Regions from separate parts of the Citrobacter sp. VF227 genome, predicted to be linked through region 3. Evidence: predicted binding sites of a transcription regulator. Region 3 holds the regulator's gene; each other region holds the start of a gene.
The links. The regulator PhoB, encoded in region 3, activates phosphate uptake and scavenging genes when phosphate is short. The targets are predictions, from matches to a motif close to CTGTCATAAAACTGNCNNAT.
Positions count from the first base shown of each region.

Region 1: the regulator PhoB is predicted to act here: its motif matches at 2,229-2,248, upstream of ACU8YC_RS22000 (MIP/aquaporin family protein).
Region 2: the regulator PhoB is predicted to act here: its motif matches at 1,777-1,796, upstream of glpT (glycerol-3-phosphate transporter).

Region 1 covers NZ_JBRFVF010000011.1:51,705-54,976, reverse strand. Annotated here, with positions in the region: gene glpK (glycerol kinase GlpK) at 1-1,139, opposite strand, end outside; gene ACU8YC_RS22000 (MIP/aquaporin family protein) at 1,161-2,006, opposite strand; gene zapB (septal ring assembly protein ZapB) at 2,432-2,677, shown strand; gene ACU8YC_RS21990 (hypothetical protein) at 2,770-3,272, shown strand, end outside.
Region 2 covers NZ_JBRFVF010000001.1:1,238,316-1,241,587, reverse strand. Annotated here, with positions in the region: gene glpB (glycerol-3-phosphate dehydrogenase subunit GlpB) at 1-36, opposite strand, end outside; gene glpA (anaerobic glycerol-3-phosphate dehydrogenase subunit A) at 26-1,654, opposite strand; gene glpT (glycerol-3-phosphate transporter) at 1,925-3,272, shown strand, end outside.
Region 3 covers NZ_JBRFVF010000002.1:846,056-849,327, forward strand. Annotated here, with positions in the region: gene phoR (phosphate regulon sensor histidine kinase PhoR) at 271-1,566, opposite strand; gene phoB (phosphate response regulator transcription factor PhoB) at 1,617-2,306, opposite strand; gene sbcD (exonuclease subunit SbcD) at 2,501-3,272, shown strand, end outside.

The sequences.
Region 1 (3,272 bases), on a different contig from region 3:
GCGCGGATGATGTGGTTGGAGTTTACGCCACGGGTCAGGCCGAAGATGGCGCCACGTGCATACGGGTCCCAGTACGGTGCGCCCAGGCCAGTAAATGCCGGAACGACGTACACGCCGTTGGTGTCTTTCACTTTGGTGGCGAAATACTCAGAGTCGAATGCATCGCTGATGAGCTTCATTTCATCGCGCAACCACTGAATGGATGCGCCAGCCATAAATACCGCACCTTCCAGCGCGTAGTTCACTTCCCCGGTCGGTCCGCAGGCGATAGTAGTCAGCAACCCGTTTTCGGACTTAACGGCTTTCTCGCCGGTGTTCATCAGCATGAAGCAGCCGGTACCGTACGTGTTTTTCGCCATCCCTTCCTTCACGCACAGCTGACCAAAGAGAGCCGCCTGCTGGTCACCGGCAATACCGGAGATAGGAATACGAATGCCGCCTTTACCACCAATGTTGGTCTGGCCGTACACTTCAGAAGAACGACGCACTTCTGGCAGCATGGCGCGCGGAATATCCAGCGCATCCAGCATCGTGTCATCCCAGTCCAGGGTATGGATGTTAAACAGCATGGTACGTGAAGCGTTGGTGTAATCCGTGACGTGTACGCGTCCCTGCGTCATTTTCCAGATAAGCCAGGTGTCCACGGTACCAAACAGCAGTTCGCCGCGACGAGCGCGCTCACGTGAGCCTTCAACGTGGTCGAGGATCCACTTCACCTTGGTACCGGAGAAGTACGGGTCAATCACCAGGCCGGTGTTGTTACGGATATACTCTTCCATGCCATCGCGCTTGAGCTTTTCGCAGATATCCGCGGTGCGACGACACTGCCACACAATGGCGTTATAGATTGGTTTACCGGTTTCACGCTCCCAGACGATGGTGGTTTCACGCTGGTTAGTAATACCGATTGCTGCAATTTCATCGGAACTGATATCGGCTTTCGCCAGAACTTCAACCAGCGTAGAGCTTTGGGTTGCCCAAATTTCCATTGGGTCGTGTTCTACCCAACCTGCTTTCGGGTAGATTTGCTCGAATTCGCGCTGTGAAACGGCAACGATATTCGCATCGTGGTCCATTACGACCGCGCGGGAGCTGGTGGTGCCCTGGTCGAGCGCAACGATATATTTTTTTTCAGTCATAATTTTTGTCCCGTAGTCACATTACAGCGAAGCTTTTTGTTGAGTGTTGGCCGCCGCGTCTTTTTCTTCAATCACGCAGACATCGCACGGTAAATGGCGACCAATCAGTTTGCGATATGCCCATGCGCCCAAAATCGCGCCGGTAATTGGGCCAAACACCGGTACCAGGAAGTAAGGGATATCACGACCACCCGTGAAGGCAATCTCACCCCATCCGGCCATCCAGGCGAAGAGTTTCGGTCCGAAGTCACGTGCCGGGTTCATCGCAAAACCTGTCAGCGGACCCATGGAAGCACCAATAACGGCAATCAACAAGCCGATCAGCAGTGGTGCCAGCGGACCACGAGGTACACCGTTACCATCGTCGGTCAGAGCCAGAATCAGCCCCATTAGAATAGCGGTAATGACCATTTCAACCGCGAAGGCCTGCACAAAATTGATATGCGGGTTCGGATAGGTGGAGAAAGTACCTGCCAGACCCAGGCTCTCGGTACTGCCGCGCACGATATGGTTAGTTTGTTCGAAATCGAGGAATAGATTGTAATAAAGCCCGTAAACCAGTGCCGCTGCGCAAAAGGCGCCGGCAATTTGCGAAATAATAAAAGGGATAACTTTGCGTTTATCAAAACAGGCGAACAGCCAGAGTGCGATGGTTACCGCGGGATTCAGGTGTGCACCAGAAACGCCTGCGGTCAGATAGATAGCCATCGCTACCCCCAGGCCCCAGATGACACTGATTTCCCACTGACCAAAAGTAGCCCCGGCCACTTTGAGTGCAGCGACACAGCCCACACCGAAGAAAATCAACAACCCGGTACCGAGGAATTCAGCAATGCACTGGCCTTTTAAGGTTGAGGTTTGACTCATAATCGGATCCTGAAGAGAGATTAATGTTTATGTGCGAGAAGGTCACTGACATCCCCGGAGCCGGTAGGCACACTGTTAATTTATCGTTAACGCTCAAAAACGAGAAATATCGAAATTAAAATGTGTGTACTGCATCAACAAAATGAGCGTTATCGCGCCATCTGGCGGTATTTGTTATACAAAAATAGTGTGAGCTGAATCATTTCAATGATCAATTCGTTAACACTTAAGAGTTATGACAGTAATGTCACCAGGAGAAAGACGAAAAGTGTTGCAAACCGCAATCTGCGCGGGATGCCGCTGGACAGCGATGGCGCGGCTTCATACAATCGGAGCTAAGTAGAGTGCGCTCGTTTTTATTAAGGCGTCGCCGGTTATCGGGACGAGGATTTTTATCCATCAACGCCTTGCAATTCAGGAGAGGTATGACGATGTCATTAGAAGTGTTTGAGAAACTGGAAGCAAAAGTACAGCAGGCGATTGATACCATCACGCTGTTACAGATGGAAATCGAAGAGCTGAAAGAAAAAAACAACTCACTGTCGCAGGAAGTTCAGACTGCACAGCAGCAGCGTGAAGAGCTGGAGCGTGAGAACAACAACCTGAAAGAACAGCAGAATGGCTGGCAGGATCGTCTGCATGCCCTCCTGGGTCGTATGGAAGAAGTCTAATTCTGATTTCTTTAAAAAGGCATCCATAATGGATGCCTTTTTACTATGTAGATATTAGGATATCGTAACTTTTAAATTTCAAAGAATACGATATGACAAAAAGAAACGATATTATTGATAATTCGGATCGATTTATCACCAGTGATATTAAATATGGCCTTATCTATACAGAGAATCTAGGATGGATTGATTTAGGCCATGCTAATCCAGCAGGGGCTGAAAGATTATGGTTTGAAATGATAAGCGCTCGTGGTGGTGATAGCGAATTTTATGAAGTAAATTATCATCAAAGTATGTCCAAAAACATTCATGGCCTAAATATTAATACTGGTATATATCGTAGATTTATGGTGCGACGAGGATTACCGGAACGAACCTTACAAGGTATTGCTTTATCGATATTCTTAGGTACGTCACATCGCTTCGAATCCTTGCAGGATTTTTGGCCTTACGTATATTTAACGGATAGTGGCTATAGTGCTGAAGATTTGGTATCGAACTTATTTGGTTTTTACCAAGCTGTAAATTATGCAGATTACACCTCTCGTCTTCGGATCTGTTCGAAAGAAAAGGCTTATCGTATCTGGGACTTCTA
Region 2 (3,272 bases), on a different contig from region 3:
CAGGCCGCCGCCGATAATGACGGAATCAAATTTCATCCTGGTGCTCCTTTTCCAGACCGCACAATCCCTGATAGACCCAGCGCGTGAATTCGCTTTCGCGCAGCGCATCTCCCCAGGCAATAGGTTGCACGCCTTTCCAGCGTTCGTTGAGGAAATCGGAAAGCTGGGTAATAGATTGTGCAGCGGTGGTGACATTAAAACGTTGCAGCAAACCTGCGGCGCGGCAGGCACACAATTCGCCCTGGCAGGTCCCCATTCCTACACGGGTACGGCGACGCAAATCCAGCAGGCTGTTGACGGTTAAATTTTCGACGGCGTATTGCACTTCGCCCGCGGTGACCGCTTCACATTCACAAACCAGGCTGCGGTGTTGGCGACCTTCGCTTAGCCACGCCGGGGTACGATCGCCATGACGATAGACCGCCGATCCGCGCAGTGGTGCTGGTAACGAAATGACGCGTTTAAGCGTATGCTCGGTAGATTCCTGTGAGCCAGGTAACGCGGTGGCTGCCGTTGTGCAAGGTTCGGTATTACCCAGCTTGCGGCAAACGGCATCTGTAGCCCACTCCGCCATCAGGCGGTAGGTCATCAGTTTGCCGCCGGTAATGGTGATAAACCCCTCCAGTCCGTCACGCTGTGCGTGATCGAACAGGACAATCCCACGGCTGACGTTACGACCGGTCGGATCGTCGTCACTTGCCACCAGCGGACGCACGCCGGAGTAGGCGCGTAAAATGCGCGTTTTCGCCATAATCGGCGCCAGTTTCTCGCCTTCACGCAGCAGAATGTCGACTTCTTCTGCGGTAACGCGGTTGCTGTCGATATCGTCGTAATCAATGTGCTGTGAGGTGGTACCGATCAATGAGATGGTATCGCCTGGCACCAGAATATCGGCGTCAGAGGGTTTACGACAGCGGTTGATGACATGCTGGTTAATCCGATGATCCATAATCAGCAGCGAACCTTTCGCCGGGAACATACGGATACTCAGATCGGCATATTCCGCAATGCGCTGACCCCAGATCCCGGCAGCGTTCACTACAACTGGCGCATGCAGAGACTGCATCTCACCCGTCAGATGATTGCGCACGTTAACGCCGCACACCGTCGTGCCTTCGCGAATCAGTCCTGTCACTTCATGCGCTGTCAAGATAACCGCACCATGCTCGCGCGCATCCAGCATATTGGCAGCGGTTAAGCGGAAAGGATCGACTGTGCCGTCCGGTACTTTTACTGCACCAATCAGCTGTGGATTGACTGAAGGTTCGATAATGCGCGCCTGTTTAGGGTCGATCGCTTCGGCGCGGATACCGGCCTCTTCACAGGCGCGAATAAAGGTTGCCTGAAAGGAGAGTTCATCTTCCGGCAGGGTAATAAACAGACCGTCCGTCGGCTCAACGCAATGGCGGGCGATACGTTTCAGGATTTGGTTTTCGCTGATGCACTCACGGGCAGATTCAGCGTCGGTGACGGCATAACGCGCACCGCTGTGCAGCAGGCCGTGATTACGTCCGGTCGCACCTGTGGCGATATCGTGGCGCTCCACTAAGATGACGCGCAACCCGCGCAGCGCACAATCGCGTGCGATCCCTGCACCTGTTGCTCCTCCACCAATGATAATCACGTCACTTGTTTGCGAGTCGCGAGTTTTCATTGTTTTTCCTCACAGTTCGTTTTTTATCATTTAGCCACATAAAAAACATGGATTGTTTGATTTCGCGCATAATCGCTCATTATTCGAAAATGAAACGTGATTTCGTGCGCCTTTATGAACATTTGTCATAAATCTGTAACAATATGTGCTGCGTTTCACATTTTTGTTATGTATCTTTCCTTAACATCGCGGCCACACTGGGAGCGGTAGGGTAGTAATGACGAACTGCAGTGTTTACTTCGAATGAGAGACGGCCACGGAGGCTACACTATGTTGAGTATTTTTAAACCAGCGTCACACACGGCGCGTTTGCCTGCAGCGGAGATCGACCCGACATATCGTCGATTACGTTGGCAGATTTTTCTGGGGATTTTCTTTGGTTATGCCGCGTACTATCTGGTACGTAAGAACTTTGCCCTTGCGATGCCGTATCTGGTTGAGCAGGGGTTCTCGCGTGGCGATCTGGGTTTTGCATTGTCCGGTATCTCCATTGCTTACGGATTTTCGAAATTCATCATGGGGTCCGTTTCGGATCGCTCGAATCCGCGCGTTTTCCTGCCAGCGGGTCTGATACTGGCTGCGGCAGTGATGTTGTTTATGGGCTTTGTGCCGTGGGCGACATCGAGCATTGCGATTATGTTTGTGCTGCTGTTCCTCTGCGGATGGTTCCAGGGGATGGGGTGGCCGCCGTGTGGTCGTACCATGGTGCACTGGTGGTCGCAGAAAGAGCGTGGGAGCATTGTTTCCGTCTGGAACTGTGCGCACAACGTGGGCGGCGGTCTGCCTCCTCTGTTGTTCCTGCTCGGTATGGCCTGGTTCAATGACTGGAAAGCGGCGCTGTACATGCCTGCTTTCGGTGCGATCGTCGTCGCGCTGTTTGCTTTTGCTATGATGCGTGATACGCCGCAGTCCTGTGGCCTGCCGCCTATCGAAGAGTACAAGAACGACTACCCGGATGATTACAACGAGAAAGCGGAAGAAGAGCTGACTGCGAAGCAGATCTTCATGCAATACGTACTGCCGAACAAACTGTTGTGGTACATCGCTATCGCTAACGTGTTTGTTTATCTGCTGCGCTACGGCATCCTGGACTGGTCACCAACCTACCTGAAAGAAGTGAAACATTTCGCACTGGATAAATCATCCTGGGCGTACTTCCTGTATGAATATGCGGGGATTCCTGGCACGCTGCTGTGTGGCTGGATGTCGGATAAAGTCTTCCGTGGAAACCGTGGCGCGACCGGTGTGTTCTTTATGACGCTGGTAACGATTGCGACCATCGTCTACTGGATGAACCCGGCAGGTAATCCGAACGTGGATATGGCTTGTATGATTATCATCGGCTTCCTGATCTACGGCCCGGTCATGTTGATTGGTCTGCACGCGCTGGAACTGGCGCCGAAAAAAGCGGCGGGGACGGCGGCTGGCTTTACCGGTCTGTTCGGTTATCTCGGCGGTTCTGTGGCCGCGAGCGCCATTGTCGGCTACACCGTTGACTTCTTCGGTTGGGACGGCGGCTTTATGGTGATGATTGGCGGTAGCGTGCTGGCGGTTATTCTGCTGGTAGTCGTCATGATTGGCGAAAAACGCCACCACGAAGAGATGCAGCTCAAGCGTA
Region 3 (3,272 bases):
ATTTACCGCGTAAATGCAGTCGGTATGACAGCACCTGGGGCGCAATTTAAACGCTTATAACGTTTTAAAGCAAGGTGGGATCCAAAAACCAGAACAATATAGCGATATGAAAAATAGGGTTAGCACAAAACACCATTTCATGGAAAAAGGTATGGGTAATAGTTCGAACAAAAAACAACCAAACGTCGTAAAATTCAGGATACTTATATTGACCATATAGAAAAAGCCAGCTTACGCTGGCTTTTGGAAAGATTATCTTACGAATACGCCTTAACCGTTATTTTTGGCAATTAAACGTTCCGGGATCACGAAACTAAATCGCGTCCCTTTGCCGGGTTCGCTGTCGATATTCAAACGGCTGTCGTGATGATGCAAGGCATGCTTCACGATGGCCAGCCCGAGTCCGCTCCCGCCCGTTTGCCGCGATCGCGCCTTGTCTACGCGATAAAAACGCTCGGTCAGGCGTGGAATATGCTCGGCGGCAATGCCTGGACCGTTGTCTTCCACACAAAATTCCGCCCCCGAAGGCACATGCTGCCAGCGTACGGTAATGTGCGTTCCCGCAGGCGTATGGTTCACCGCGTTATAGACGAGATTCGAGATAGCGCTACGCAACTGCTCCTCGTTACCCCGCACATTCAGGCTGTTATCAACATCAAAAGTAAACGTATGTTTGTGCTGGCTCAGCGTTTGCGCTTCGTGCTCAACCACGCGCAGCATCATGGGCACATCGACCTTCTCATTCAATTGCAGCGCTGGCGCAGCCTCAATTTTTGACAGCGTTAGCAGTTGCTTCACTAACCCTTCCATCCGGTACGTTTGTTCACGCATGGTATGCAGCGCTTTTTCGCGCGTTGTCCCTTCTAACGGATGCTCCTGCATCATTTCCAGATAGCCTTGCAGCACCGTCAGCGGGGTACGCAGTTCATGGCTGGCATTGGCGAAAAAGTTACGTCGTGAACCTTCCAGTTGATGCATCTGGGTAACGTCGCGCGCCACCATCAGCAATTGCTTATCGGTATAGGGCATTACGCGAATTTCCAGATGCCGTCCGGTATTGAGCACCAGATTGATGGGCCGGCTAAAATCGCGCGTTTTTAAATATTGTGTGAATTCCGGGTAGCGCAGCAGGTTAAGAATATTTTGCCCGCTATCGTCCGGCCAGCGCAGTCCAAGAACCTGCTGAGCCAGTCCGTTACACCAGAAAATACCGCCTTCTTCGGTGGTTAGCACCACTGCGTCGGGTAGCGATTCCGCCCCGCTGCGAAAGCGCTTAATCAGATTACCCAGTTCACGACGGCGCTTTTTGTTGCGCAACTGCATTTGATGCAGTCCATGCAGCAGCGGTTCCCAACTGCCGCGCCCCGGCGGGGGCGTCATACTTCTGTCGACCCATAGCCACCAGGACAAACGTAATAAATTCCAGAAATGCCAGATAAGCAGGCCCGTTACCGACGCCAGTAAAAACCAGGGCAGGTAACCAAAAAAAGCACTAAGGATAAATGCCGGTATGCAGCACAGGATCAGCTCCAGTACCAACCTTTTCCATGACAATCGTTCTAGCAAACGCCTTACTCCCTAAACGGCCTAATCCTTCAGGCCCTGATTCTTGTCAGTCAGAAGCGGGTCGAAAAACGATATCCCGTTCCGCGAACCGTCTGCACCATACGATCGTGTCCGCTGTGCTCCAGCGCCTTACGTAAGCGGCGGATATGCACATCGACAGTCCGGTCTTCCACGTATACATTGGTTCCCCAGACATGATTGAGGAGTTGCTCGCGGCTGTAGACACGCTCTGGGTGAGTCATAAAGAAGTGCAACAGCTTGAATTCGGTCGGCCCCATATCCAGCGGATCATCACCAGTCATCACGCGATGCGAGGTGGGATCAAGGCTTAGCCCCTGCATCTCAATAACCTCTTCCACTGCCATCGGCGAAATACGACGCAAAACAGCTTTAATACGCGCCACCAGCTCCTTAGGAGAAAACGGTTTGGTAATATAGTCATCCGCGCCGGTTTCCAGACCACGAACGCGGTCTTCCTCTTCTCCCCTCGCCGTCAGCATCATCACCGGGATGTCCCGCGTCATCGCTTCACGCTTGAGATGTTTAATAAACTGTAGACCCGAGCCACCGGGAAGCATCCAGTCAAGCAGGACGAGGTCCGGCCAGGGTTCATTGAGTTGGTTCACAGCACTGTCATAGTCTTCGGCTTCTACGGGTTGAAAACCGTTTTGCTCGAGCACGAAGCAGACCATTTCACGAATTGGAGCTTCATCTTCTACGACCAGAATACGTCTCGCCATGATTTGCCCTGTTATTAGTTGCTTGTCATCATCAGTATCAATACGGCGTCATTATGCGTCAGATTTATGACAGATTTATGAAAAGATCATCCAGGTTTAACGCAGGCCATTGAATTATGACAGCCCGGAGACAAGATATTCTCTCCCATGCAGGGTTATAATCCCCGCCATTGTTTTATCGTCATGGAACTCTTATGCGCATCCTTCACACGTCTGACTGGCATCTGGGCCAAAATTTCTACAGCAAGAGCCGCGCCGCTGAACATCAGGCCTTTCTCGACTGGCTGCTGGAAACGGCACAATCCCATCAGGTGGATGCCATTATTGTGGCAGGCGATATTTTTGATACCGGCTCACCGCCAAGCTATGCCCGTGAGCTGTATAACCGTTTTGTCGTTAATCTGCAGCAAACCGGCTGTCATCTGGTGGTACTGGCAGGCAACCACGACTCCGTCGCCACACTCAATGAGTCCCGCGATATTCTGGCGTTTCTCAACACCACAGTCGTTGCCAGCGCCGGTCATGCGCCGCAGGTTCTACTGCAACGTGACGGCACGCCGGGGGCGATCCTGTGCCCGGTTCCTTTCTTACGTCCGCGCGACATCATAACCAGCCAGGCGGGGCTGACCGGACAAGAGAAACAGCAGCATTTGCTGTCAGCCATCACCGACTATTACCAGCAGCAGTATCAGGACGCCTGCACGCTACGTGGTGACCAGAATCTGCCCATCATTGCGACCGGGCATTTGACCACTGTCGGCGCCAGTAAAAGTGACGCCGTCCGTGAGATTTATATCGGTACGCTGGACGCCTTCCCGGCGCAAAACTTCCCTCCGGCGGACTACATCGCGCTGGGCCATATTCACCGGGCGCAGGTTATTGGTGGCACAGAGCATATTCGCTACTGCGGCTCGCCGATCGCTCTCAGTTTTGACGAGTGCGGCAAAAACAAATGCGTGCATCTGG